DNA from 4 places in the Streptosporangium sp. NPDC000509 genome. Region 3 is predicted to be linked to each of the others. Evidence: riboswitches for the same ligand, from Rfam matches in the RefSeq annotation. Region 3 holds a riboswitch; each other region holds the start of a gene.

Region 1 (7,151 bases), on a different contig from region 3:
AGCGTCCCCGGCAGCACGGTCAGGACCTCGTCCCGCTCGACCAGCGGGCGGCCCAGGACCGCCGAGGCGCCGCTCACCGACGTCACGCCCGGCACGACCTCGGTGACGTAGCGGTGCGACAGACGCTTGTGCATGTGCATGTACGAGCCGTAGAAGAGCGGGTCGCCCTCGCACAGCACCACCACGTCGCGCCCGGCGTCCAGATGGGCGGCCAGCCGCACCGCGCAGGCGGCGTAGAAGTCGTCGATCGCCCCCTGGTAGCCGCCGGGGTGGTCGGTGGTCTCGGTGGTGAGCGGGTAGATGAGCGCCTCCTCGACCTGCCCCTGCCGCAGGTAGGGAGCGGCCACCGAGCGGGCGATGCTGCGGCCGTGGCGGGCACTGTGGAAGGCGATCACGTCCGCCTCGCCGATCAGGCGGGCGGCCTTGACGGTCACCAGCTCGGGGTCGCCGGGGCCGAGTCCCACGCCCCACAGCCGTCCGGTCACGCGTGTGCTCACGTCGTCGCTCACTCCTCCTCGCTCGCGATCGCGTTGACCGCGGCGGCGGTCATCGCGCTTCCGCCCCGGCGTCCGTTCACGACGAGGTGTTCCAGCCTCGCCGGGTGCTCGGCGAGGGCCTGTTTGGACTCGGCGGCGCCGATGAAGCCGACCGGGACGCCGAGTACGGCGGCCGGGCGGCCCGCGCCCTCCTCGACCATCTCCAGCAGCCGGAACAGCGCGGTCGGCGCGTTGCCGATCGCGACCACCGAGCCCTGGAGCCTGTCGCGCCACAGTTCCAGTGCCGCGGCGCTGCGGGTGGTGCCCAGCCGCGCGGCGAGCTCCGGCACGCGGGGGTCGCCGAGGGTGCAGATCACCTCGTTGCCCGCGGGAAGGCGGCGCCGGGTCACCCCCGAGGCGACCATCGTGGCGTCGCAGAGCACCGGGGCGCCCGCCTGGAGCGCCTCGCGCGCCGAGGCCACGACACCGGGCGACCAGCGCAGGTCGCTCACCAGGTCGACCATCCCGCAGGCGTGGATCATACGGACCGCGACCCGGGCGACGTCTGCGGGCAGGCCGTCCAGGTCGGCTTCCGTGCGGATGGTGGCGAAGGAGCGGCGGTAGATCTCCGCGCCGTCGCGGACGTAGTCGATCACATTTCCCCTCTGGCGGCCGCCACCGCGGCCGCGGTCTCCTCGATGCCGGAGCAGGTCAGGGCGGTGCCGTCCAGTTCCAGGCGGTAACCGTCACCGGTGGCGATCACGTCCGCGACCCGTCCCCTCGGGCGGCCGCAGCGCCTGGCGCAGCCCGCCCAGTGCACGGGGAGCGTATCGGTGCCCGGCCCCATCGTGGACGGCGGGGCCATGCCGAGTTCGCTCCCGGCCGGTGAGGTCGTGGACGGTTCGCCCTTGGACGGCGGCTCACTCCCGGGTGGCGAGGTTGCGGACGGCGGGGCCATGCCGATGGCGGTGGCGGCGTCGGCCTGGACGTCGGCGAGGGATTTGGCGCAGCCGGGGCGGCCGGTGCAGGCCGTCACACCGATCCAGGGGGAGGCGGGGTCGACGACCAGCCCGGCGGCCTCCAGACGGGCGGCCGTGCCCGTGACCTCGGCGCGGTCCAGGCCGGGCAGGACCACACCGCGCCATGGCGTGAGCCGGATCTCCCCGCCCGAGGCGGCGTCGGCGAGCAGCAGTGCCTGCGCGGAGGTCAGCCGCCCCAGGGGGATCGCCACCCCGAGCGCCACCCGCGTGCCCTCGTTTCCTGGACCGTCCGTGTCCCTGTCTCCGTGGCCTGCGGCCTTTCCGGGACCTGTCTCTCCGGTGACGCCGGTTCGGTTCCCTCGCCGGTCCGTGCTCTCGATGACGCCGACCGGCCCGGAGGTCACGACGTGCGGTCTCACCGGTTCGAAGGGGGGCGTGTCGGGGAGTCCGAGAGCGGTTCGCACCCGGGTGGCGATCCGGGAGGGCCCGTCGGGAAGTTCGGCGATCCGCCAGGCGGTGACGTCCCGGGTGGCCAGTTCGTCGAGGAACGCCTCGGCGGCGGCGAGCAGGACGGTCACGGCTTCGTCGAGCGGTACGCGCAGGCCGGTGTCGGTTCCGGCGAGGAGCAACGCGGCCTCGTCCGGTGCCGTGGGCAGGATCGTGGCGTCCGCGCCCAGGCCGGCCACGTCTCCCCGTCCGTCGTCGAGGGCGAACATGAACCGTCCCGGCAGGGTGGCGAGGGCCGGGCGAGCACACAGCCGTCGATCCAGCTCGCCGACCAGAGGGGTGATGTCGGCGATCCCACAGCCGTTCGTTTTCGTGCCGTTCGGAGCATCCCCGCCGCTCGGTCCGCTCGGCCTGCTTGGCTCGTCGATTCCGCCTGGTTGGGCGGGTCCGGTTGGTTTGTTTGGTCTGCCGAATTTGTTTGGTTCGGCCGATCCAGCCGGTCTGCCGGGGTCGTTTGGTTCGGCCGGTCCGTCCACTCCGGTCAGCGGGGAGGCGAGGATGTTGCGGATGCGCTCGTGTGTCGCCGAGGGCAGCAGGCCCGCTCTCGCCATCCGCGCGGCGAATCCGTTTTCCGGACCGCTTCCGGGATTCTCCGGCCCGAGACCGCGCACCTGGACGTTCGCCCGGGAGGTGAGCTCGATGACGCCGTTGCCGTACGCCGTGGCGGCGTCGGCGAGTTCTCGCAGCTGGGAGGGGGTGAGACGACCTCCGGGTACGCGGACGCGGGCCAGGCCGCCGTCCGCGGCGGGGTGGACCTGGAGGGCCCCGGGGCACGCGTCGAGCCGCGATCGTCCGGAAAAGTCGGCAATGGACACTCAGAGGATGTTAATGCCAGTTTCTTGCAATGACCCGGACTGCCGTAGTGTCATCGATGGCGACGGCAAGGGAGGAAGCCGGTGTGAATCCGGCGCGGTCCCGCCACTGTAACCGGGGAGCGAACCCCACCCGGGCCACTGTCCGACGAAGGACGGGAAGGCCGGGGTGAGCACCGATCCGGGAGCCAGGAGACTCCAGCCGTCGTGGCCGACGACGACCCGGGGCGAGGACCCCGAGGGAGGAAGCTCCGTGCGCTTTTCGCCGTTCCCCCGTCACACCGCGACATCGCCGTTCCCCCGCTACGACGCGGCATCGTGGTCTTCCCATTACGACGCGGCATCGCGGTCGCCGCATCACGGTGTCACACCGCCGTTCCCGCGTCACACCGCGACGTCGCCGCTCTCCCGCCGCATCGCGGCTCCCGCGGGCCGTACCGCCACTCCTCTGCTGGAGTGTGGCGCGTGATCCTGCTGCTCTCGACCTCCGACACCGACCTGCTGAGCGCCCGCGCGAGCGGCGCGGACTACCGGCTCGGCAACCCCGCCAGACTCACCGCCGCCGACCTCCCACCGCTGCTGGAGGGCGCCGACCTGGTCGTGGTCCGCCTGCTCGGCGGGCGCCGCGCCTGGGAGGAGGGGCTGGACGCGCTGCTCGCCGGACCCCGGCCCGTCGTCGTCCTCGGCGGCGAGCAGGCGCCGGACGCCGAGCTGATGGAGCTGTCCACCGTGCCCGGCGGGGTCTGCGCCGAGGCGCACGCCTACCTCGCCCACGGCGGCCCGGCCAACCTGACCGAGCTGCATCACTTCCTGTCCGACACGCTGCTGCTCACCGGCCACGGGTTCGCCGCGCCCGAGCCCACCCCCACCTGGGGAACGCTCGCGCGCGAGACGCGCGGCCAGGACGGACCCGTCGTCGGGGTGCTCTACTACCGGGCCCACCACGTGGCGGGGAACACCGCCTTCGTCGAAGTGCTCTGCTCGGCGATCGAGGACGCGGGCGCGCGGGCGCTGCCGGTGTACTGCGCCTCGCTGCGCACCGCGGAACCCGGCCTGCTGGAGGTCCTGCGCACGGTGGACGCCCTGGTGGTGACCGTGCTCGCCGCGGGCGGCACCCGCCCGGCGACCGCGTCGGCGGGCGGGGACGACGAGGCATGGGACGTCGGCGCGCTCGCCGAGCTGGACGTGCCGATCCTGCAGGGGTTGTGCCTGACGAGCAGCCGGGCCTCCTGGGAGGAGAACGACGACGGCCTGTCCCCGCTGGACGCCGCCACCCAGGTCGCGATCCCCGAGTTCGACGGACGGATCATCACGGTGCCGTTCTCCTTCAAGGAGATCGACGAGGACGGGCTCACCGTCTACGTGGCCGACCCCGAGCGGGCCTCGCGGGTGGCGGGCATCGCGGTGCGCCACGCCGCGCTGCGGCACATCCCGCCCGCCGAGCGGCGGCTGGTGCTGATGCTGTCGGCCTATCCCACCAAGCACGCGCGCATCGGCAACGCCGTCGGCCTGGACACCCCGGCCAGCCTGGTACGGCTGCTGGCCGCGCTCCGCGAGCGCGGTTACGACATCGGCGCCGAGGACGAGCTGCCCGGGGTGAGCGGGCAGGACGGCGACGCGCTCATTCACGCGCTGATCGCCGCGGGCGGGCAGGACCAGGACTGGCTCACCGAGGAACAGCTCGCGGGAAACCCGGTGCGCATCGCGGCGAGCCGGTACGCCGAGTGGTACGCCACCCTCCCCGCGGACCTGCGCGCCCGGATGGAGGAGCACTGGGGCCCGGCGCCCGGCGAGCTGTTCGTGGACCGCTCACACGATCCCGAGGGCGAGATCGTGCTGGCCGCGCTGCGTTCCGGCAACGTGGTGGTCATGGTGCAGCCGCCGCGCGGCTTCGGCGAGAATCCCATCGCGATCTACCACGATCCCGACCTGCCGCCCAGCCACCACTACCTGGCCGCCTACCGCTGGCTGGCCGACGGCTTCGGCGCGCACGCCGTGGTCCACGTGGGCAAGCACGGCAACCTGGAGTGGCTGCCCGGCAAGTCGGCGGGCCTGTCGGCCTCCTGCGGCCCGGACGCCGCGCTCGGCGACCTGCCGCTCGTCTACCCGTTCCTGGTGAACGACCCGGGCGAGGGCACCCAGGCCAAGCGCCGCGCCCACGCCACCCTGGTCGACCACCTCGTCCCGCCGATGGCCCGCGCCGACAGTTACGGGGACATGGCCAGGCTGGAGCAGCTCCTCGACGAGCACGCCTCCATCGCGGCGATGGACCCGGCCAAGCTGCCCGCGATCCGCGCCCAGATCTGGACGCTCATCCAGGCCGCCAGGCTCGACCACGACCTCGGGGTCGCCGACCGTCCCCACGACGCCGAGTTCGACGACTTCCTGCTGCACATCGACGGCTGGCTGTGCGAGGTCAAGGACGTTCAGATCCGCGACGGCCTGCACGTGCTGGGAGCCGCCCCCGAAGGGGGGCCGCGCGTCGACCTGGTCCTGGCCATGCTCCGCGCCCGGCAGATGTGGGCGGGTGGCGAGGCGCTCGTCGGGTTGCGCGAGGCACTGGGCCTGGCCGAGGACGGCAGCGCGGGACGGATCGGTGTCGACGACGCCGAGACCCTGGCCCGAGCCCTGGTCGAGGCGATGGAACACCGCGGCTGGGACCCGGCCGCGGCAGGGGAGGTGACCGCCGAGGTCCTGGGCCGGGCCGACGACACCGGCCGCGACGACGCCGGCGCCTCGGCGGGCCCGGCCGGAGTGACCGGCCGGGGCGGCGGATCCGGGGTGCCCGCCGCGGCCGACGTACGCGGTGCGAACCTGGGGGAGGTGGAGCGGATCCTGCGGTTCGCCGCCGTCGAGGTCGTGCCCCGGCTGGCGCGCACCACCGACGAGATCGACGCGATCCTGCACGCCCTCGACGGCGGCTACGTGCCCGCCGGGCCGAGCGGTTCGCCGCTGCGCGGGCTGATCAACGTGCTGCCCACCGGCCGCAACTTCTACTCGGTCGATCCCAAGGCCGTGCCGAGCAGACTGGCGTGGGAGACCGGCCAGGCGATGGCCGACTCCCTGCTGGAGCGCTACCGCGCCGACACCGGCGACTGGCCGCGTTCGGTCGGGTTGTCGGTCTGGGGGACCAGCGCGATGCGCACCGCGGGCGACGACGTCGCCGAGGTGCTGGCGCTGCTGGGCGTGCGGCCGCTCTGGGACGAGGCCTCGCGCCGCGTCACCGGCCTGGAGCCGATCCCGGCCACCGAACTGGGCCGTCCGCGCGTGGACGTCACCATCCGGATCAGTGGCTTCTTCCGCGACGCCTTCCCGCACGTCGTGGCGATGCTGGACGACGCCGTACGACTGGTGGCCGGGCTGGCCGAGCCCGAGGAGCTCAACTACGTGCGGGCGCACGTGCTCGCCGACCGGGCCGAGCACGGAGACGAGCGCAGAGCCACCATGCGCATCTTCGGCTCCCGGCCCGGGGCCTACGGCGCCGGGCTGCTGCCGCTGATCGACAGCCGCAACTGGCGCGACGACGCCGATCTGGCCGAGGTGTACGCGGTCTGGGGCGGCTTCGCCTACGGCCGGGACGTCGACGGTGTTCCCGCCAGGCAGGACATGGAGACGGCCTACCGCAGGATCGCCGTGGCGGCCAAGAACGTCGACACCCGCGAGCACGACATCGCCGACTCCGACGACTACTTCCAGTATCACGGCGGCATGATCGCCACCGTCCGGGCGCTCACCGGCAAGGCCCCGGCCGCCTATGTCGGCGACAGCACCAGGCCTGACGCGGTCCGCACCAGGACGCTCTCCGAGGAGACGTCCAGGATCTTCCGCGCCAGGGTGGTGAACCCCCGCTGGCTGGCCGCGATGCGCAGGCACGGCTACAAGGGGGCCTTCGAACTGGCCGCCACCGTCGACTACCTGTTCGGCTACGACGCCACCACCGGCGTCGTCGCCGACTGGATGTACGACAAGCTGGCCGCGACCTACGTGCTGGACCCGGAGAACCAGGAGTTCATGGCCAGGTCCAACCCGTGGGCGCTGCACGGGATCGCCGAGCGGTTGCTGGAGGCGGCCGGTCGCGGCATGTGGGAGCATCCCGACCCCGCCGTCCTGCGCGATCTGCAGGAGGTCTACCTCAAGTCCGAGGGAGACCTGGAGGGCGGAGTCTGACCGGGGCGGTGCCGCGCTTTCACCGGGCTCCACGGGTTTCACCGTTTCGGCGATGTCCGGCCAGAACCCTTGGCGTTCCTCCCACCCTCGGGGGCGTGGGAGGAACGCCAAGGGGAGCGGCTCAGCCCAGGGCGTGGTCGAGGTTGAACGCGGCGCTGATCAGTGCGAGGTGGGTGAAGGCCTGCGGGAAGTTGCCGAGCTGCTCGCCG
Region 2 (7,151 bases), on a different contig from region 3:
ACCTCCAGGATCTCGGTGCAGAGGTTCGACAGGTGGATGACGTTCTCGGGCCTCGCCGTCTGGTTGGAGGTACGGTTCGCCGCGTCCTTGAAGGTCATCCAGCCGTTGCCGGTCTGGGCGAGCGTGCGCATCATCCGCCCGTACAGGGTGCGGGCGGGAATCCGCCGGGTGAAGCGGCCCTCGGCCTCGGCGGCCCGGTAGGCGTCGTCGAACGCGGCGCCGTACAGGTCGGTGAGGTGCGGGACCTCCTTGGGGTCGAACAGCGACCAGAGGCCGTCGGCCTCGACCCGGCGCATGAACTCGTCGGGGATCCAGTTGGCCAGGTTCAGGTTGTGCGTGCGACGGGCCTCCTCGCCGGTGTTGTCGCGCAGTTCCAGGAACTCCTCGACGTCGGCGTGCCAGGGCTCCAGGTAGACGCAGGCCGCGCCCTTGCGGCGGCCTCCCTGGTTCACCGCGGCGACGCTGGCGTCGAGCGTGCGCAGCCAGGGCACGATGCCGTTGGAGTGTCCGTTGGTGCCCCGGATCAGCGAGCCCCGCGAGCGGACCCTGGTCCAGGCGATCCCGATGCCCCCCGCGTACTTCGACAGCCGCGCGACCTGCCCGTAGCGCTCGTAGATGGACTCCAGCTCGTCGCGGGGCGAGTCGAGCAGGAAGCACGAGGAGAGCTGGGGCCTGCGCGAGCCCGAGTTGAACAGCGTGGGCGAACTGGGCAGGTAGGACAGGGTGGCCATGAGCGCGTACAGCTCGGCGGCCTCCTCGACGGTCTCGGCCAGGCCGCAGGCCACCCGCAGGAAGAAGTGCTGCGGGCGCTCAAGGACCTTGCGGGTCCTCGGGTGGCGCAGCAGGTAGCGGTCGTAGACGGTGCGCAGCCCGAAGTACTCGAACCTGGCGTCCGCCTCCGGATCGACCAGCGCGTCCAGGACCGCGGCGTGGGCGGACACGAACCTCGCGAGCCCGTCGGCGACCAGCCCCGCCTCGTGGGTCGCGGTGACGGACTCGGAGAAGGCGCGGACGCCGTGCTCGGCGGCCTCGTCGGCGATCAGCTCGGCCAGCATCGCGGCGGCGACCCTGGAGTTCTCGGGATCGGTGATCACCCGGGCGGCGGCCTCGTCGATGGCCAGCCTGCGGGCGTCCGTGGCGCTCCCGACGCTCCCGGCGCCGTCGTCGCCCGTCGCGGCCACCGCGGCGCTCTGCGCGTTCCCGGTGTTTCCCGTGCCGCCATGGCCCGTCGCGGCCACCACCGCGCCTTCGACGCCGCTGTCGCCCGTCGCGGTCGCCGCCGTGCTCCCCGTCGCGGTCTCCGCCAATGCCTGTGTCACCTGGTGCCCCTCGCTCGATCGGACTCGCCCCAGGCTCCGCCGGATGGCACGCGTCCGCGAGCGATCCCGGGCACGCCGGATCGCCTCGTTCCGCGGGCCCTCCCACGAGGCCCTGGACATTCACGTCACCGGCAGGTCTTCGGACTCACGGGCGCAACGCGCATGCCTACCGGCCGTCGCTTCCCAGGTATGGATCACCCAGTGCTCAATGACGGCTTTCGTTCCCGTTCACCGCTGCGGGGCAGTCCCGGAATCTCACCGGGTTCCCTCTTGCCTCGCCCCCCGCGGGGCGAACCAGCAACGAGCAGGATCCTACATCTAGGGGCGCCTGACGCAACTACCCCAACAAGTTGTGTCGGAGGACTTCAGCAGTCCGAGCTCGTGAAGCACACCGCGGGCGCGGGCCGTCTCGGTGGCGAGCCACTGGCGAAAGTCGTCGCCGCTGAGGTAGACCCGGCTCCAGCCGTGGGCCGCGCACAGGGAGCGCCAGCGTGGCGCGGCGTCGAGCCTGTCGCACAGGGCGATCGCGGCGTCCCTGTCCTCCGGGCTCATGTCCTTGGGCCCCAGCAGGCCGCACCAGTCGCTGTACTCCAGCCGGACGTCGACCTCCCTGAGCGTCGGCGCGTCGATCCCGTCGATCCGGTCGCCGGAGGAGACCGCCAGGGGCCGCATACGGCCCGCGGCGATCTCGGAGCGCAGGGCACGCGCCGATCCCAGCAGGGCCGCCACCTGGCCCACCTGGAGCGCCTCCACGGCGTCCTCGGGGGTGAGGTATCCGGCATACTCCAGCAGCCGGGTGTCCACCCCGAGGCACTTGCCGATCATGCCGTAGAGCACGTGCTCGGAGCCCCCTTCCGACCGGCCGCCGACCGCGAGCCCCGCCGGGTTCCGGCGCAACCCCGCGGCGAAGTCCTCGAAGGTCAGCAGGCGGGAGTCGGCGGGGACGACCAGGACCGCCCAGTCGCCGACCAGGCGGGCGATGGGGGTGGCGGCGTTCACCACGGCGACGGTGTTGGCGATCTCCGCGGCCGCCACCATCGGCATCGCGGTGACGAGCAGCCTGCCCTCTCGCGCGAAGGGGCCGCCGAAGGCACCGAAGGCGCCGAACGCGTCGCGAGGGGCGGAGCCCAGGGCGCCGCCCCGCTCGACGGCCATCGCGGTACGCGCCAGTCCCGCCTGGACCGCGACGGTCGCCAGCCTGCCCGCGATCCTGTCCCAGCCGTGGCCGTCGATGGTCGGTTCGAGGACGAGCAGGCGCTTCACCACCGAGCCGGCGTCGTTCGCGCCGCACCCCGCGGCGAGCAGCACCCCCGCCGCCAGCGCGAAAAACCCCCTACGGCGCATAAGCGCCCCTTCCCCCAAGAACCCCCTATACCAAAGGTTAGTACTCCATCACCATCTGTGACGAGACGGGGGGGGAGGGAAAGGGCGCGGGGCTCACTCCACCGTGACGCTCTTGGCCAGGTTCCTGGGCTTGTCGACGTCGCGGCCCAGGGCCACCGCCGCGTGGTAGGCGAAGAGCTGCAGCGGGATCGAGAGCAGGATCGGGTCCAGCTCGGTCTCGTTCTTGGGCACCACGACGCAGTCGTCGGCGAGCTTGGGGTCGGCGTCGCGGTGGCCCACCATGAGCACCCGGCCGCCCCGGGCGCGGATCTCACCCAGCGTGGTGAGGTTCTTGTCCAGCAGCTCGTCGTCGGGAACGATCGCCACCGTCGGCATGTCCGGGCCGATCAGCGCCAACGGCCCGTGCTTCAGCTCGCTCGCCGGATAGGCCTCGGCGTGCACGTACGAGATCTCCTTGAGCTTCTGCGCGCCCTCGCGGGCCACCGGATAGCCCCTCACCCGGCCCACGAACATCATGCTCGGCGACTCGGCGTACTTGCCCGCCAGCTCCTTGATCTGCGGCTCCAGCGCCAGGATCTCCTTGATCTGGTCCGGCAGCCTGCGCAGGCCGTCGCAGATCCTGCGGCCGTCGGCGGGAGACAGGTCGCGCACCCGGCCCAGGTGCAGCGCGAGCAGCGCGAAGGCCACGGCGGTCGAGGTGAACGCCTTGGTGCTCGCCACCGAGACCTCGGGGCCCGCGTGCAGGTAGACGCCGCCGTCGCACTCGCGGGCGATCGCGCTGCCCACCGTGTTGACGATGCCGAGCACCCGGCCGCCCTTGCGCTTGAGCTCCTGCACGGCGGCGAGGGTGTCGTAGGTCTCGCCGGACTGGCTGATCGCCACGTAGAGGGTGTCGGCCTCCACCACCGGGTTGCGGTAGCGGAACTCGCTCGCCGGCTCCGCGTCGGCGGGGATGCGCGCCAGTTCCTCGATGAGCTGCGCGCCGATCTGGCCCGAGTAGTACGCGGAACCGCAGCCGATGATCTTCACTCGGCGGAACGAGCGGCTCTCCCGCGCGTCCATGTTGAGACCGCCCAGGTGGGCGATGTGGAAGCGGTCGTCCAGCCGCCCGCGCAGCGTCCTGGCCACCGTGTCGGGCTGCTCGGAGATCTCCTTGAGCAGGTAGTGCTCGTAGCCGCCGGTGTCGTAGTGCCCGGCCTCCCAGTCGACGGTCAGCGTCTCCTTCGCCGTCTCCCGCGCGTCGCTGGCGAAGGTGTTGAACCCGTCGGCCCGCAGCACGGCGATCTCGCCGTCCTCCAGGTGCACCACCTGGCGCGTGTAGCGGACCAGCGCGGCCACGTCGGAGGCGGCGAACATCTCCTTCTCGCCGATGCCCAGCACGATGGGGCTGCCGTTGCGCGCCACGACCACCTCGCCGGGACGCTCGGAGTCGATCACCGCGATCCCGTACGTGCCGACGACCCGCTTGAGCGCGGTCCGCACGGCCTCCTCCAGCGAGTCGGCCTCCTTGACCGTACGGGCGATCAGGTGCGACAGCACCTCGGTGTCGGTCTCCGACAGGAAGATCGCACCGTCGGCCTCCAGCTTGGCGCGCAGCTCGTCGGCGTTCTCGATGATGCCGTTGTGCACGACGGCGATGCGCTCGTCGGTGGACAGGTGCGGATGGGCGTTGACGTCGCTGGGCGCGCCGTGGGTGGCCCAGCGGGTGTGACCGATGCCCAGGCCGCCCTTGAACCGCGCGGGCACGACCGCCGCCAGGTCGGCCACCCGGCCCTTCACCTTGCGCATCTTGAGGCCCTTGTTGGAGACCACCACACCGGCCGAGTCGTAACCCCGGTACTCAAGACGCTGCAGGCCCTCCAGCAGGATGGGCGCCGCGTCCTTAGGCCCTACATAGGCCACGATTCCGCACATGTAACCGCTCCTTATCCATGAACATCGGTAAACGATCGAGGTGCCGTCGTCTGCTACCCGTAGACGATCCGGCGAAGCTGTCGCAGGGAGAGCCCGGGTGCCGCGACACGGCGTACCGCCAGCTCGGCGGCCACCCTGGGGAAGATCTCGTCGTTGACCAATCCCCTGGCCCTGAGCTCCGTGTGGCGCCGCCGGACGAACTCGTCGACGGGCTCGGAGAAGTAGGCCAGCACGTCCGCGACGACCCGCGCCGCCTCGCCGGGACCGAGCGCGCTCGTCCGGGTCAGGTGGGTGATCAGATCCTCATGCGGATTCCGTGCCGTGGACACAGATCAGGACCATACGCATCCGAGAGAGAACACACCAAGTTTCCTGCCCGATTTCGGGCAGAGAATCTCTTCGACATCACAACCCCACCGCAATGCACGACAGTCGGTAATCCCTTATAACTCTAGGTAGTCATCAGAGGGGGAGGAACCTCCATGCGCCGCCTGCCAGGGATCACCGTCGTCACCGCTCTCGCCGTCCTCGCCTCGGTCGCCCCCGCGCAGGCGGCACGTCCCGGGGACCGGTCGGCGCACCCCCGGACGTCCCCGGCCCTCTCCGGGACCGCCACACCGCCCGGCACGACGACGACGGGAACGAGGGCGCGGTCCGGCAGGCAGGCCGCATTCACCGAGGCCGCACGGACGTACGGGGTGCCGGAGAGTGTGCTGCTCGCGGTCTCCTACCTGGAATCCCGCTGGGAGGGCCACGGCGGGCGGCCCAGCGTCGCCGCGGGGTACGGCCCGATGCACCTGGTCGACGGCCGGGCCGCACCCGGACGGCCCCACGGCGCCGGGGAGGACCCACGCGGCGACGAGACCCGGCCTCGCGCGATCGCCGTTCCTTCCGTCGCGAAGGACCGGCCGCGAGACACCCTGCGGCGGGCCTCCGAGCTGACCGGCCTGTCCCCCGATCGGCTGCGCGAGGACGCCTCCGCCAACATCATGGGCGGCGCCGCACTGCTCGCCGACTACCGGCGCCGTACCGGCGGGAGCCCTCGCGACGACCCGGCCGGCTGGTACGAGGCCGTCGCCCGATACCCCGGCACCCGGGAGAGGGGCGCGGCGGACGAGGATGCCGCGTTCTCCTTCGCCGACGAGGTCTACGCGACGATCAGGGCCGGTGCCGCCCGGGTGACCGACGACGGCGAGCGGGTGGTCCTCCCCGCCATACCCGACCTGCCCACGTCCCTCTCGCCCCCTGCGCCTTCTACACCTTTTGCGCCTCCCGCGCCCTCCACGCCGCCTTCCGTGTCTCCCGCGTCTCCCGCGTCGTCTCCCGCGTTCCTCGCGGCCTTCGCGCGGCCCGCCCCGGCGAAGCCCTCGGGACCGTCCGATCCGCGAGCGCCGCTCCCCCTGGAACGGCGCGCCTCGCCCTCCGAGCCACCCACCGAGCCACCCGCCGAGCCACCCGCCGAGCCGCCCACCCCCACCCCCACTCAGGCCGCCGCCCCGACGCCCATCCCCGCCAAGAAGATCGCCATGATGCCCGCTCCGGGGCCCGACTGCCCGAAGAGCGTCTCCTGCGAGTGGCTCCCCGCCGCCTACGAACGGCTCCCCGGCGGCGGGTACGGCAATCACGACCGCTCCGACGGCCCTCGGGAGATCGACTACATCGTGATCCACGACGGGGAGACGAGCTACGACGCGATGACCCGCCTGGCCAAAGACCCCACCTACCTGAGCTGGCACTTCACCATCCGCTCCGCCGACGGCCACATCGCCCAGCACCTGCGGGCCAGGGACATCGGCTGGCACGCCGGAAACTGGTACGTCAACTCCCGTTCCATCGGCCTGGAGCACGAGGGCTACCTGGCCAAGGGCGGCGCCTGGTACACCGAGGCGATGTACCTCGCCTCGGCCAGGCTGGTCCGCCACCTCGCGGCCAAGTACGACATCCCCCTCGACCGGGCCCACATCCTGGGACACGACAACGTGCCGGGCACCACCCCGGAGACCGTGGCAGGCATGCACGAGGACCCCGGCCCCTACTGGGACTGGGCCCACTACTTCGAGTTGCTCGGCAGGCCGCTGCGCGCCTCGGGCGGCGACGCCGCACGCTCGGTGCTGATCAGGCCCGACTACGGCACCAACAGACCGGGGTTCACCGGCTGCGGCGGGGGGTGCCGTGACCTGGGCGCCGCCTCGGTCTGGCTGCGCACGCGCCCCTCCGCCACCGCGCCGCTGGTCAAGGACATCGGCAAGCACCCCACCGGCGACTCCACGTACAGCGTCTACGACCACGCCGCCCGCGCCTCCACCGGCCAGCGGTACGCGCTCGCCGAGCGCAAAGGCGACTGGACCGCGATCTGGTACCTCGGCCAGAAGGCGTGGTTCCACGACCCGGCCACGGCCCCCACCTCCGTGCGCGCGTCCGGCCCCCTGGTGACGCCCAGGCCGGGCCGTTCCCCGGTCAAGGTGTACGGCAGGGCCTATCCGATGAAACCCGCCTACCCGAGGGGCGTTCCCACACAGGACCTGACCCCGCTGCAGTACTCGATACCGGCCGGGCAGGCCTACAGCTCCGGCC
Region 3 (7,151 bases):
GGGGTGCTGGGCCGCCACCGGAAGCGCGAGGTAGCGCTGCTCCTTGGCGGCGGGGCTGTTTTTGGCGATGGCGAAGGCCTCGGCGGCCTTGGCCGGTGAGCTCGGCATGTCCTCGCCGCGCAGGGTGGAGTAGTCGCTGATCAGGACGGCCTCGGGCTGGGCGGCGCTGACCTTCTCCGCGCTGACCTCGGTGTAGTCGCCCTTGACGTCGGCCAGCACGTTCGTCCCACCGGCGGCGGTGATCATCTGGTGGGTGATGCCCGAGCCGCCGTAGGCGTTGACCGGTCCCTTGCCGCCGTCGGTGGCCAGCACCTTGACCGGGCTGCGGCCGGCGACGCGCTTGGTGACGTCGGCGAGCCTGCCCTGAAGTTCGCCGATCAGCGCGTCGGCGCGGTCGGGGACACCGAAGATGGCGCCGAGGTTGCGCAGGTCGGTGTAGGTGTCGTCGATGGTGAACTTCAGCACCTCCTCGGGGCTGCACCAGCCGCCCAGGATGTACACCGGAGAGCCGGCCGCGTCGAGCTCCTCCACGGTGGCGTAACCGCCGGCGGCGTCGAAGCCGGCCATCGCGTTGTCCAGGACGAAGTCCGCGCCCTGGGAGAGCATGACCTCTTTTTGCGGCAGCATGATCGTGCCGGAGATTTCCGGGATCTTGGCGTACTGCTCCTGCTGCCCCGGCAGGAACGGGCTCTCGGAGAAGTTCGTGCGCCCGGCGACCTGATCGCCCAGACCGAGCGCGAGCAGGGTCTCCAGGGAGGGGTGGTAGCCGGTCACCACCTTGGCGGGCGGCTTGTCGAACGTGAGCTCGCGCCCGCAGTTCTCCACCGTGACCGGGAAACCGGCCTGCGGCGCCGCCTGTTCGGCCTTCTGGCCGGTCCCCTGAGTGGCGGGAGCCGGTGAGCAGGCGGTCAGCGTCAGAGCGACTGCCAGGACGAGCAGTCTTCTCATGATCGGGGTACCGCCTTCGGTGGCGCGTTGCCGCCAGATGGTCGGGGTGATGCGGGGCGGGCGGCTCATGTGGTGAGTCTCCGGAGGTTCGAGATCAAACGATCGTTGTGCATCAAAGCACCACATTCTGCACATAAGTTGCAATTGCCAGCAAGCTGCATCAGGCCGGCGATGGCCGGAGGGGGCCTCCCGTGCGAGGTGGAGCACACGGCACACCTCATAAGTAGTTGCATTGTTATTGTTGTTGCGAACTAATCGCGATAAGGTCTGGCGCAACAAGGAGATCACTGTGGGCCGATACACCCTTCCGGACATGCCCTACGACTACGCGGCGCTGGAGCCCGCGATCACCGGGGAGATCCTGGAGTTGCACCACGCCAAGCACCACGCCGCCTACGTCAAGGGCGCGAACGACACCCTGGAGAAGCTGGCCGAGGCGCGCGACAAGAGCGAGTTCGGCGGGCTGGTCGGGCTGGAGAAGACCTTCGCCTTCAACCTGTCCGGGCACGTCCTGCACTCGATCTTCTGGCAGAACCTCTCCCCCGACGGAGGCGACCGCCCCGACGGAGTGCTCGGCGAGGCGATCACCGAGCACTTCGGCTCCTTCGAGGCCTTCCAAAAGCAGCTCACCACCGCCACCGCGACGGTGCAGGGATCGGGCTGGGGCATCCTGGCCTGGGAACCGCTGAGCCGGCGCCTGGTGGTGGAGCAGGTCTACGACCACCACGGCAACGTCGGCATGAACACCACCCCGCTGCTGGTCTTCGACGCCTGGGAGCACGCCTACTACCTGCAGTACCGCAACGTGCGCCCCGACTACGTCGAGAAGCTGTGGTCGCTGATCAACTGGAACGACGTCATCGCCCGCTTCGACGCGGCCAAGGGCGCCTGACCCCATGACCGCGGCGCCCGACCGTCCGTCCTTCCTTGGTGAATGGTCCAACCGGACGGCCGGGCGCCGCCCCCTGCACATCCAGATAGTCGCCTCCCACGTCATCACCCGGTTTCCTGGGAGCGTCATGGGGGCCACGAGAACACCGAGATGATGCGCCCCTGGCAGATCGTCCCCTGATCGGGGCCTTGATCAGGCATTACCCGATTCGTCGTATCGGATCGCCTGAACCCGGGCATGCCCGTGATGCGCGGGCATGCGGCAGATGAATTGGGGGCTCGGGATGCGGCCGGTGGGACGGGACGACCAGACGTGCGCCGACAGGCCGCCTGTGCACCGGCGCGAGTTGCTTGGCCTGCCGGTCGTGGTGGTTTTCGGATCAGCGCTGACGGCTTGCGGGACGCATACCACCAACGTCTCCTACGCCACCTCGCCGACGCCTTCCGCTCCGGCCGAGCAGATCGAACCCGTTACCCCACCTGAGGATCTGATGCGCGAGCACGGCGTGCTCAAGCGCATCCTGCTCATCTACCGGGACGGGATCCGGCGCATCGACGGCGGCCAGGCCGTACCGGCCCAGGCGCTGCACGCCTCGGCGGGTCTCATCCGCTCCTTCATCGAGGAGTACCACGAGCGCCTGGAAGAGAAGTACGTCTTCCCGCCGCTGGTCAAGGCCGGCAAGCTCACCGGCACCGTCGCGGTGCTGCTCCAGCAACATCGGCGCGGACGCACGGTGACCGGCCGCATCCTGAACGCCACCGGCACGACCGGCGTCGCGACGCCGTCCGCCCGGGCCCGCCGCGCCCTGGTCGCCGACATGGCCGCCTTCATCCGCATGTACGAACCGCACGAGGCGCGCGAGGACACCGTCGTCTTCCCCGCCCTGCGCGAAGTCGTCTCCGCCAAGCAGTTCGCCGAGTTGGGCGAGATCTTCGAAGACGAGGAACACCGCCGTTTCGGTACGGCCGGATTCGCAGGCGTCGTCAACCAGGTGGCCGACATCGAGAAGAGCCTCGGCATCTACGACCTGGCCCAGTTCACTCCCCGGGGGTGAGCTGTCGATGACTTGAACGCGATCATGCGGTGTGTGGCCAGGAAGCTTCCTGAACGCCGGCCCGAAGCAGGGCTTCGGGCCGGGAAGCGGCACTGATCAGAGATCCGCTCGGACAGCTCGGGCGGCGGCGACCATGTTGGCCAGGGCTGCTCGCGTCTCGGGGTAGCCGCGGGTCTTCAGCCCGCAGTCGGGGTTGACCCACAGACGGTCGGCCGAAACGGCCTGGAGGGCGTTGCGCAGGTTGTCCTCGATCTCCTCGGCGGTCGGGACGCGCGGTGAGTGAATGTCGTAGACGCCGGGGCCGATGCCGTTGGCGTAGCCGACCTCGGTCAGGTAGGGCAACAGCTCCATATGGGAGCGGGCGGCCTCGACGCTGGTGACGTCGGCGTCCAGGTCGGCGATCGGGCTGATGATCTCGCCGAACTCCGAGTAGCACATGTGGGTGTGAATCTGGGTGGAGTCGGCGGCGCCGGAGGTGGCCAGCCGGAACGCCCCGACCGCCCAGGCCAGATAGACCTCCTGCTCGTCCTTGCGGAGCGGCAGGAGCTCGCGCAGCGCCGGCTCGTCCACCTGGATGATCCCGATCCCGGCGGCCTCCAGATCCGTGATCTCGTCACGTAGCGCCAGGGCGACCTGGCGTGCGGTGTGTGTCAAAGCCTGGTCGTCGCGGACGAACGACCAGGCCAGCATCGTCACCGGCCCGGTGAGCATGCCCTTGACCGGCCTGGACGTGAGCGACTGGGCGTAGGAGGCCCACTCCACCGTCATCGGCTCGGGGCGGGAGACGTCGCCGTGCAGGATCGGCGGGCGCACGCAGCGGGAACCGTACGACTGGACCCAGCCGTGGTCGGTGGCGGCGTAGCCGTCGAGTCGCTCGGCGAAGTACTGGACCATGTCGTTGCGCTCGGGCTCGCCGTGGACGAGCACATCCAGGCCGAGCTCCTCCTGAAGCATGATCACGCGGGCGATCTCGGCGCGCATCGCCTCGACGTAGGCGTTCTCGTCGATCCGTCCCGCCTTGCGGTCCGCGCGGGCCTTGCGGATCTCCGCGGTCTGCGGGAACGAGCCGATCGTCGTCGTGGCCAGCTCGGGCAATCCCAGTTTGGCCCGCTGCGCCGCGAACCGGACCGCCCGATCGGCTCGCCGCGCGTCACCAAGAGCCTCCAGCCGGGCCCGGACGTCGGGATCGGCCGGTACGGCGGGGGGTTTCACGGCCGACGGGTTCTCGGAGCGTAGATCGGCGGCGAGACCGACCAGCTCGGCGACCTTCTGCCGGGCGAACGCCAGCCGCGCCCGGACCGCCGGGTCCAGCGCCGTCTCACTGTCGAGGTCGACCGGAACGTGCAGCAGTGAACAGGAACTGCTCAGCTCCACCGTGTCGGCGAACCCGAGCAGCACCGCGTACGTCGACTTCACCCGCGCGGGGTCGGCGCGCCACACGTTCCTGCCGTCGACCACGCCGGCGACCAAGGTCTTGCGGGCCAGCCCGCCGGCCGAGGCCACCGCCTCCAGGTTGCCGGGTCCGGCGACGAAGTCGAGCCCGATCGCCTCGACCTCGGTGGAGGCGACCATCCGTAGCGCCTGCGCACCGACGGCGCCGAAATACGTGGCGAGCAGGATCTTCGGACGGCTGGACAGGCCGCCAAGCCGCCGGTAGGCCCGCCCGAGCGCGTCGATCTCCCGGGCCCCGAGGTCGCGGGCCAGGATCGGCTCGTCGAACTGCACCCACCGCGCGCCCGCACCGGCCAGCCGTTCCAGCAGCTCGGCGTAGGTCTCCACCAGGGAGTCCAACAGGTCGAGCGGGGTGAATCCCTCAGGCGAGTTCGGCGCGGCCTTGGCCAGCAGGAGATAGGTGAGCGGGCCGACGAGCACGGGCCGCGTCTCGATCCCCAGATTCCTGGCCTCCAGATACTCGGCCACGGGCTTGGCGGCCGAGCCTCCGGCCAGCTGGAACCGGGTGTCCAACGCCAGCGTGGGAACGATGTAGTGGTAGTTGGTGTCGAACCACTTGGTCATCTCCAGGGGCGGAAGCTCGGCGGTGCCTCGCGCCATCGCGAAGTACCGGTCGAGCCCGGTGAGGTCGCGGTAACGCGCGGGCACGGCGTCGATCATGACCGTGGTGTCGAGCACCTGGTCGTAGAACGAGAACGTGTTCGACGGGATCGCATCAAGGCCCGCGTCACGCAGCTCGGTCCAGACCGAGCCACGCAGCGACGCGGCGGTCGCCTCCAGCTCGTCGGCGCCGATCGTGCCGGCCCAGAAATCCTCGGTGGCGAATTTGAGCTCCCGATGCGCGCCGATGCGCGGGTAGCCCAAAACGGTCGTCCTCATGGCAACTTCCCTCGTCTCGCCAGTATGCGGCCAGGCGGGAGAGAGAAACGCAACGCGGAGCAGGCCCCGGCGAGCGCGTCCCAGGCCCTCCCACGAGGCCGCGGACCACCGCGCGCCGAGCGGCACGCGGGCGGAGGCAGGTCTTCGGACTCGCGGGCACCATGCCTGAGGCATGACCTACTGGCCGTCGCTTCCCAGGCACGCGCCCAGTGCTTGTGACGGCGGTCGTTCCTGCTTACCGCTGCGGGGCAGTCCCGGATTCACACCGGGTTCCCTCTTACGACGCCCGCCCCCCGAAGGAGACGGGCGAACCATCCACACCCGAGATCCTAACGGCCCGGCCACCGTTCGGGCCCAGTCGTGTGCGCATCGGTGGCTCACTACGGGCGAACGGCGACCGATTCGGCGGAGAGCGTGACCTCGATGGTGATGTGCGGATTGTCCACTTGCGGGAGCTGAAGCCCACGCTTGAACTCCTCCGCATCGTCCGGCATCATCTTCGGCTGAACTGTGACCTTGACGTGGCCGGTCTCGTCATCTGGGTGCGTCGTCATCGTGGCCACCTCAGGACGGGATTGGAGCCAGGAGACGACCGTGTCCTGGGCCCGCCGGAGCTCCGCGGCCGAGAATCCCTTGCCGCCGATCAGGGTGACCTCCACGGGGAGGGTCCTGGCCAGCTCGATCGCGCGAGTCGGGATGGGCCCCTTGAAGCCGACGCGCAGCCCTCGCTGGTCGTCGACGTACCTGACGCCGGAGATCTCGTCGGGAAACTCCGTATTAAGTTTGTCGATCACCTGACTGTTGGACGACTGTGAGCCGAAGCGGTCGATGGCCTCCTCGTAGGAGATGCCCTCCGATCTGGCGACGGTCCCAAGGTCGACCAGCTCGGCGTAGGGAATGCCGTCGATCGTCACGCCCGGGTCGGTCACCGCGGGGTCGTAACCCTCGAAGTCCGTCGGCTTGGGCGACGAGGTAGCAGCCACCTGGGTCGCGTACCGCTTGACGACCTCTTCCAAAGGCCGACCCGACGACGCCGCCTCTCGCTTGAGCCGCTCCAGGGTGGGCCGATGCGCTTTGGGCTGATCGGCCCGCGGCAACACGATCGTCTCGCTTCCGGCCACTGTGAGTGCCGGACCGGCACCGGACTGGCCGCAGGCGCACAACGACGCAAGCACCGCAATGGTCAAAAGCAATTTCTTCACACCTAAGGGACGCTCCGCCGCCCTGAAGGGTTCATCCAGGCGCTCTCGGTACGGCGAAGTCCGTTCGTCAAATAACTTGGGTCTCCTGGCGCACTCCGGAAGGCACGGTCCGGCGCCGTTACGCGGGCGGAGGACGGTTGTGACCGGGCTCTCGCCGTTGCGGAGTCGGCGTGGTGCCGATGCCGGCCCGTGTCCTGGTCGCCCCGGTTGTCGGCCGAAGTGAAGCGCGGCCGGTTGCCCGTACTCCGCTGTTATGGGTGGCCGTTCACTCAGTCCGTCATCTCGCGGGCGAAGTGCGGTTCCGCCGCTTCCAGTCGCGGTACCGAGATGCCCAACCGTCGTGCTTCGGCCAGGGTGTCCCGGCAGACCTCACGCGGCTCCTCGGCGTCGGGATCGGAGTGCGCCGCGAAATTCACGCGCGCGAGCGCGACATGAGCGGTCAGCCAGGCGAGCACGGGGGCCGTCAGCCAGGTGGGCGCACGCAACAGCAGCGCACCGCCCCGGTGACGTCGCAGGTCGACACCGCGCGCCTGGAGGAGCGGCAGAAGCTCGCGGATGGCCAGCAGCGCCTCGCGCAGGTCGTCCGTCGCCCCTATCAGCTTGGACAACGAGCCCAGTCTCAGGCCTTGTGAGTGCAGGCCCGCGTCGAACACGAAGTGAATCCACAGCCAGCCGCGGAAGTCAGGCCGCTCCTTGAGCCGGAGTCCGGCCTCGCGAAACGCCT
Region 4 (7,151 bases), on a different contig from region 3:
GGCCCTCGCGGACCGCCTCCCTGAGATCGCCTCGGCGCAGCAGCAGTCCTGGCCCGTTCCTGCCCCGCGCGACCTGGTACGGGGCGGCGGCGCCGATGGTGGCCCGCAGGTGGAGGGAGCCGGTGCGGCCCTCGGGGACCCTGGCGCCCGTGGTACGGCCCAGGGGTGTCCTGGCGCGTGACCGGCGCCCGGGAGCTCCGGCGCCGACGCCCGGGACGGTGAACAGCCTGTTCCCGCTCCCGGGCTCGGCGTCGACGATCTGCTCGCGGGCCGGTGCTCCCCCGGTCGCCTCCGACGGTTCCCGGGGTTTCGCGGCCTGAGCCTCCCACGCCTCGGCGCCGGGGGTGTCCCGGGCGTCGGCGGCCCCGTGCGGGGGGGCGTCCCCGCCGTCGTGCCCTCCAGAGCCGCCCGGGTCGTCCGAGGTGGCGTCCCCGGCCTCGGAGCCACCGGATACGGGTTCCGGGCCTCCCTCGCCTCTGCCGGGATCGAGGCCGCCGGGGTCGTCCGGCCCCTGGGGGCCGTCAGGATCGGGGCCGGGGTCGTCGGGGATCCTGTCCAGGAGATCCTGGAGCCTGGACTCGTCCAGGCCGGGCGCGTCGAAGGGGTCACGGCGACGGCGGTGCGGGAGCGCGAGCCTGGCCGCCTCCCGGACGTCGTCGGCGGTGACGGAGGTGCGGCCCTGCCAGGCGGCGTGCGCGATCGCCGCGCCGGCGGTGACCAGGTCGGCCCGGAGCCCGTCCACCTCGAAGCCCGCGCAGACGGTGGCGATCTTGAGCAACGCCGCCTCCGGCAGGACGACCTGGGCGACCCCGGCTCGGGCCTCGGCGATGCGCGTGGCCAGCGCCCGTTCCTCGTCCGACCAGGCGGCGGCGAACGCGGCGGGGTCGGCCTCGAAGGCCAGGCGGCGCCGGACCACCTCCGCCCGCTGGGACGCCTCCCGCGAGGCCCTTACCTCAACGGTCAGCCCGAAGCGGTCGAGCAGTTGCGGGCGCAGCTCCCCCTCCTCGGGATTCATCGTCCCGACCAGCAGGAACCGGGCGGCGTGCCGTACCGACACCCCCTCGCGCTCGACGTAGCAGGTGCCGAGGGCCGCGGCGTCGAGCAGCAGGTCCACCAGGTGGTCGTGGAGAAGGTTGACCTCGTCGACGTACAGGACACCCCGGTGGGCGCCCGCGAGGAGACCGGGTTCGAAGGATTTCACGCCCTCGGTGAGGGCCCGCTCGATGTCGAGGGAGCCGACGAGGCGGTCCTCGGAGGCGCCGACGGGCAGCTCGACCAGGCGGGCGGGTCTGATGGACCGGGCCGCCGGTTCCGCGGGGGCCTCGTGTGGCCCGTCGGGGCAGCCGGGGTCGGGGGCGGCGGGGTCGCAGGAGAACCGGCAACCGGTCACCACCTCGACAGGCGGCAGGAGAGCGGCCAGCGCCCGCACGATCGTGGACTTGGCGGTGCCCTTCTCCCCTCTGACCAGTACTCCCCCGACGCGAGGGGAGACCGCGTTGAGGATCAACGCGAGTTTCAGGTCCTCCAGCCCCACGATCGCGGTGAAGGGATAGCGGGGGTTGCGCACCTTGGGATCTCCTTCGCATCGTCGGGATGTTCATCGCGTTCACGTCGTCGGGTGGTCGCGCCGTCAGGGGAGGTGGCTGAGCCGCCAGCGCCCGCCGCGCCCGGTGAGTGCCACCCGGGCCAGCGGCGCGACGTCGACGCGCCAGAAGGAGCGGGCGGGGGCGCCGAGGACGTGAACGACCGCGGCACGGATGACCGCCGGATGGGTGATCGCGACGGCCCTGCCGGGAGTACGGACGGCGAGCCAGCCGGAAACCCTGGCGAGGAGCGCGGTGATCGACTCCCCGCCGTGCGGCGCCGCGCCCGGATCGCCGAGCCAGGAGGCGAGCGCCTCGGGCTCCGCGGCCTCGACCTCGCCGAGCGTCATGCCACTCCAGCGGCCGTGGTCGCAGTCGGCGAGCAGCGGGTCGTGCTCCGCCCGCAGGCCGAGCGCCGCCGCCGTCTGGACGCAGCGCAGCTCGGCCGGGCAGGCCGCGGGACCGGGGCCGAAGTCCCGCGCCATCCTCTCGGCCCGGCGCAGGCCGCGTTCGTCGAGTGGTTCGTCGACGGGGAACGCGGCCCGCGCCGTCGCCGAGGTGGAGGCGTGGCAGACCAGGAGCAGGCGGGTGACCCCCGAGGGGGTCGTCACACCGGGCCGCGCCTGCGGGCGGCGAAGGCGAAGAGCGCGCCGACACCGGCCCAGAAGACCGCCTGGGTTCCTATCGAGGCGATCCGGAAGTCCCACAGGAGATCGGCGGGGAAGCCCTGGGGCACCTCCGAGATCTCCGGCAGGAGGATCCAGGCCGCGACGACGGGGACCAGGAAGGCGGCGCCCGCCGACAGCCAGCGCACCCACGGTTCACTCCGCGAGGCGTAGCGGTGGGCGGCGGTGCCTGCGGCGACGGCGAGGATCCCGATGGCCACGGCGACCAAATAGAGCACAGTGCGCTGGTCGATCGTCTCCGGGTCACCGACCGCCGGTGGGTTGGCGGGATATTTCATGAAAGGGATGAGGACGACGGAGGTGAACGCGGCGGCGGCGAGCGTGACCGCGAGCACCGGTTCCGAGCGAGGTCCCGCCCGGCCGCGTACGGCCGCGTAGACGAGGGAGAACAGTCCCCCGATCGCCAGGCCGTACAGGCCGAGGGCGAGGAAGAGCCCGAAATGCTGCCCGTCCCTGCTGACGAGGGCCTCCTCCTCGTCGTGGGAGTGGGCGGCGGTCCCGGTGTCGTCGTGTGGTTCGGCCGCGGAGGCGGCCGCGGCCGCCTCCTCGAGCGCGATGGCCTGGTCGATGCGTGGTTCGCCGACGGTGTAGGCGAAGACGGCCGCGAGCAGCCCTGCGAGCAGTCCGGCGACGAGGCCCCGGACGATGAGTTTGGAGATCACCTGCGGCTCAGTGGCACGGTACGCCGAGCAGATGACGCCCGTCGTGCATGAGTTCGTGCAGGTAGTTTCCCGCCTGGGAGATCGCCCCCTGGTCGAAGGTGACCAGATAGGCGAGAAGCAGCAGCACCGGTACGGCGAGCAGCCAGCGGGTGAGCGAGTGCCATGGGATGGGCTGGGTGTGCGGTGCCGAGATCTGGCTCACGGCCACCTCCTCCGGGATTGACGCGTCCCTTTTCGTAGGTCGGTGGCGGTCGAGTGTGACCTGGCTCCCGGCCCTCGCGGGCCGGATTACAGTGGCGCGACCGCACCGGAATTTCACCGGATTTCCCTCGCACCGCCACAAAGCACCCGGAACGTATCCCGATTCTCCGTCCCCCGTCAATCCAGGTGTCCGGTTTGACGGGATCCGGTAGGCGCGAAGAGGGGGAGGCGGCCCGGCCGGGCCGCCTCCCCCTCTCAGGCCCTTCTCAGGCCCCGCTCAGGACGTCACTGCTCGCCGGTGAGCGCCGTCACCAGCTCAGCGGCGGTACGGCAGCGGTCGAACAGCTCGCCCACGTGGGCCTTGGTGCCGCGCAGCGGCTCAAGGGTGGGGACGCGCTGCAGCGACTCACGGCCGGGGATGTCGAAGATGACCGAGTCCCAGGAGGCCGCGGCCACCGACTCGCTGTACTGGCTCAGGCAGCGGCCTCGGAAGTAGGCCCGGGTGTCGTTGGGCGGCACCTCGATGGCCCTCTGCACCTCCTCCTCGGTGACCAGGCGCTGCATGCGGCCCCGGGCGACCAGCCGGTTGTAGAGTCCTCGGTCGGGACGGATGTCGGAGTACTGGAGATCGACGAGCTGCAGACGCGGATGCGACCAGGGAAGGCCGTCACGGGTCCGGTATCCCTCCAGAAGCTCCAGCTTGGCCACCCAGTCGAGTTCGCCGGACAGCTGCATCGGATCCTCCGCCAGACGGGTGAGGACCGACTCCCAGCGCTCCAGGATGTCCTTGGTGGGCTCGTCCAGGCCGTTGGCGCTGCGCTCCTCGGCATACTTGCGCGCGAGCTCCAGGTATTCCATCTGGAGCTGTACCGCCGTCAGCTTGCGGCCGTCGCGCATGGAGATCTCGTACTTGAGCGTGGGGTCGTGTGAGACCGCGCGCAGGGCCTGGACGGGGTTGTCCACGGCGAGGTCGCGGGTGAAGTAGCCGTCCTCGATCATCGCCAGGACGAGCGCGGTGGACCCCAGCTTCAGGTAGGTCGAGATCTCCGACATGTTGGCGTCACCGATGATGACGTGCAGGCGACGGTATTTCTCCGGGTCGGCGTGGGGTTCGTCCCGGGTGTTGATGATCGGCCGCTTGAGCGTCGTCTCCAGCCCCACCTCGACCTCGAAGAAGTCGGCCCGCTGGCTGATCTGGAAGCCCTCGCCCCGTGAGTCCTGACCGATGCCGACCTTGCCCGCGCCGGTGACGACCTGCCGGGAGACGAAGAACGGCGTCAGGTGCCTGACGATGTCGGCGAACGAGGTGGCCCGGCGCATGAGGTAGTTCTCATGGCAGCCGTAGGAGGCGCCCTTGTTGTCGGTGTTGTTCTTGTAGAGCTGGATCGGGGCGTTGGCCGGCATCGCCGAGGCGCGAACCGCCGCGTCGTGCATCACCCGTTCGCCCGCCTTGTCCCAGATCACCGCCGCCCGAGGATTGGTGCACTCGGGTGTGGAGTATTCGGGATGGGCATGGTCCACGTACAACCGGGCCCCGTTGGTGAGAATCACGTTCGCCAGGCCGAGGTCCTCGTCGGTCAGCTGGCTCTGGTCCGCCACCTCCCGCGCGAGGTCGAACCCCCGTGCGTCCCGCAACGGGTTCTCCTCCTCGAAGTCCCATCGCGCGCGCCGTGCCCTGGCGGCCGAGGCCGCCAGATAGGCGTTCACGACCTGAGAGGAGGTCACCATCGCGTTGGCCCCCGGCTGTCCGGGCACGGAGATGCCGTATTCGGTCTCGATGCCCATCACCCGCCGTACCGTCATGCGCACCCTCTGTTCGTCAGGGACTGTTTCTCTCCGTGGTATCTATTCCCGACCCTAGACCCTTCACTATGCCCGGTGGTCGGACAGTTATGGCACCGAAGCCTTTTCGCCCGTTGCGAGGGGGATCGAGGAGAGCGCGGGGAGCTGCGACGAGGACGGGGATGCGGCCCTTCTCCGCCGCACGGATTTGACGAACTCCTGAAGCGGACGCTCGGCCACCCGGTACACCAGATAGGAGAACGCCGTCGCGGCCAGCACCGTGACCAGGGCGGTCAGCGGGGGCGGCAGCACGTCCCGCAGCGCGGGGACGATCAGGACCGCGGCCGGGGTGTGGAACAGGTAGAGCGGGTAGGTGAGCGCGCCCAGGACGACCAGGCCGCGCCAGCGCAGCCATCCCAGCCATCCCAGCGCCACCATGGCCATGAGCACGTAGAAACCGACCACGGTGGCGACAACGGCCCACTCGGGCACGGGCATCGCGGCGTAGCCGACCTTCTCGACGCGCCCGGCCACCCGGTCGATCGCCGCGCTCACGGCCAGGCCGCCGCTGATCCCGGCCAGGCACCACAGGACGAGCCTGGGACCGAACCTCGTCATCAGGAAGAACGCCATGCCGCCGACGAAGTACGCCGCGTACTTGGGCATGATCACGAGCTCGACCCACGCCTCGTCGCTCCCGGCGAAGAACCCGGCCGCCAGCAGCCAGACGCCCATGAAGACCAGGCAGCGGTTGAGCGTCACCCCGAAGATCACCAGGATCGAGATCAGTACGTAGAAGCGGAGTTCCACCCAGAGCGACCAGTAGACACCGTTGGCGTCGTAGACGCCGAGGGCCCGCTGGAGCATCGTGAGGTTGATCCCGTACTCGCCGAGGCTGAGCTTGGGGTCCAGGGCCGTGGCGGCGGTCAGCCCGTACACCGCGGCGGTGACGGCCACGCTGACCCAGTAGGCGGGGTAGAGCCGCACCAGCCGGGAAAGGGCGAACGCCCCCAGGCTCCGCCCCCAGATGCTCATCAGGATCACGAACCCGCTGATCATGAAGAACAGCTCGACGCCGAGGATGCCGAGCCCGGAGACGGTGGAGATCGCCGGGAACAGTTCGGCAGGGCGGTCGCCCCACACCGAGGCGAAGGCGATGAAGTAGTGGAAGGCGAGCACCGCGATGGCGGCGAGGAAGCGCAGGAGATCGAGTTCGGCGAGGCGGCCGTTTCCCCGAAGCGCCTCGCGAGACCCCGTGCCGTTCACCGGGCGGCCGGACCGGAATGTTCACGCACGCCACTTGGACGGCGTCTCGATCATTCGGGTTCCCCGTGACGGCTGTCTATTTCCGGCCATTTCTGGGGCGGCTGTGAAAGGAGAGCCGGCCTCCCGAGGACAAAAAGGTTTAAACGCGACAAAAGCCACAGGCTGTCGAGTGTGTTGCGGCAGACATGGCGACGCCGGCGGCGCGGCCCCACGAGGGGAACCGCGCCGCCGGTCACACGTGGTTACAGGTACTGACCGGTGTTGGCCACCGTGTCGATGGAGCGTCCGGCCTCCGTGCCCTGCTTGCCCGTCACGAGGGTGCGGATGTAGACGATCCGCTCGCCCTTCTTGCCGGAGATGCGGGCCCAGTCGTCGGGGTTGGTGGTGTTGGGCAGGTCCTCGTTCTCGGAGAACTCGTCCACGCAGGCCGCCAGCAGATGCTGGATCCGCAGGCCCTTCTGGCCGGTCTCCAGGAACTGCTTGATCGCCATCTTCTTGCCCCGGTCGACGATGTTCTGGATCATCGCGCCGGAGTTGAAGTCCTTGAAGTACAGGACCTCCTTGTCGCCGTTGGCGTAGGTCACCTCGAGGAAGCGGTTCTCCTCGCTCTCGGTGTACATCCGCTCGACGACCCGCTGGATCATGCCGGAGATCGTCTCCTGGCGGTTGGAGCCGTGTTCGGAGAGATCCTCGGCGTGGAGCGGGAGCTCCGGGATGAGGTACTTGGAGAAGATGTCCTTGGCCGCCTCGGCGTCCGGCCGCTCGATCTTGATCTTGACGTCCAGGCGGCCCGGCCGCAGGATCGCCGGGTCGATCATGTCCTCGCGGTTGGAGGCGCCGATCACGATGACGTTCTCCAGACCCTCGACACCGTCGATCTCCGACAGGAGCTGGGGAACGATGGTGTTCTCGACGTCGGAGGAGACGCCCGAGCCTCGGGTCCGGAAGATCGAGTCCATCTCGTCGAAGAA

The links. Region 3 has a riboswitch for cobalamin ahead of metE (5-methyltetrahydropteroyltriglutamate--homocysteine S-methyltransferase). Riboswitches for the same ligand answer to the same signal wherever they lie in the genome.
Region 1: another riboswitch for cobalamin. It lies ahead of cobN (cobaltochelatase subunit CobN); the one in region 3 lies ahead of metE (5-methyltetrahydropteroyltriglutamate--homocysteine S-methyltransferase).
Region 2: another riboswitch for cobalamin. It lies ahead of ACFY3D_RS18280 (ribonucleoside-diphosphate reductase subunit alpha); the one in region 3 lies ahead of metE (5-methyltetrahydropteroyltriglutamate--homocysteine S-methyltransferase).
Region 4: another riboswitch for cobalamin. It lies ahead of ACFY3D_RS25740 (CbtB domain-containing protein); the one in region 3 lies ahead of metE (5-methyltetrahydropteroyltriglutamate--homocysteine S-methyltransferase).

The regions. Positions count from the first base shown of each region.
Region 1 is NZ_JBIAYX010000021.1:113,792-120,942, reverse strand. It holds gene ACFY3D_RS32525 (precorrin-2 C(20)-methyltransferase) at 1-485, opposite strand, end outside; gene ACFY3D_RS32520 (precorrin-8X methylmutase) at 506-1,132, opposite strand; gene ACFY3D_RS32515 (precorrin-3B synthase) at 1,129-2,778, opposite strand; cobalamin riboswitch at 2,800-2,995, shown strand; gene cobN (cobaltochelatase subunit CobN) at 3,241-6,942, shown strand; gene ACFY3D_RS32505 (glycoside hydrolase family 15 protein) at 7,064-7,151, opposite strand, start outside.
Region 2 is NZ_JBIAYX010000009.1:176,905-184,055, reverse strand. It holds gene ACFY3D_RS18280 (ribonucleoside-diphosphate reductase subunit alpha) at 1-1,319, opposite strand, end outside; cobalamin riboswitch at 1,432-1,633, opposite strand; gene ACFY3D_RS18275 (tripartite tricarboxylate transporter substrate-binding protein) at 1,638-2,663, opposite strand; gene glmS (glutamine--fructose-6-phosphate transaminase (isomerizing)) at 2,757-4,577, opposite strand; gene ACFY3D_RS18265 (hypothetical protein) at 4,631-4,906, opposite strand; gene ACFY3D_RS18260 (N-acetylmuramoyl-L-alanine amidase) at 5,060-7,151, shown strand, end outside.
Region 3 is NZ_JBIAYX010000035.1:32-7,182, reverse strand. It holds gene ACFY3D_RS38725 (ABC transporter substrate-binding protein) at 1-1,017, opposite strand, end outside; gene ACFY3D_RS38720 (superoxide dismutase) at 1,238-1,840, shown strand; gene ACFY3D_RS38715 (hemerythrin domain-containing protein) at 2,097-2,894, shown strand; gene metE (5-methyltetrahydropteroyltriglutamate--homocysteine S-methyltransferase) at 2,991-5,225, opposite strand; cobalamin riboswitch at 5,343-5,556, opposite strand; gene ACFY3D_RS38705 (hypothetical protein) at 5,606-6,418, opposite strand; partial or broken gene ACFY3D_RS38700 (ketopantoate reductase) at 6,697-7,151, opposite strand, start outside.
Region 4 is NZ_JBIAYX010000014.1:207,850-215,000, reverse strand. It holds gene ACFY3D_RS25755 (VWA domain-containing protein) at 1-1,567, opposite strand, end outside; gene ACFY3D_RS25750 (histidine phosphatase family protein) at 1,631-2,194, opposite strand; gene ACFY3D_RS25745 (CbtA family protein) at 2,191-2,931, opposite strand; gene ACFY3D_RS25740 (CbtB domain-containing protein) at 2,939-3,133, opposite strand; cobalamin riboswitch at 3,168-3,298, opposite strand; gene dop (depupylase/deamidase Dop) at 3,418-4,935, opposite strand; gene ACFY3D_RS25730 (acyltransferase family protein) at 5,023-6,180, opposite strand; gene arc (proteasome ATPase) at 6,423-7,151, opposite strand, start outside.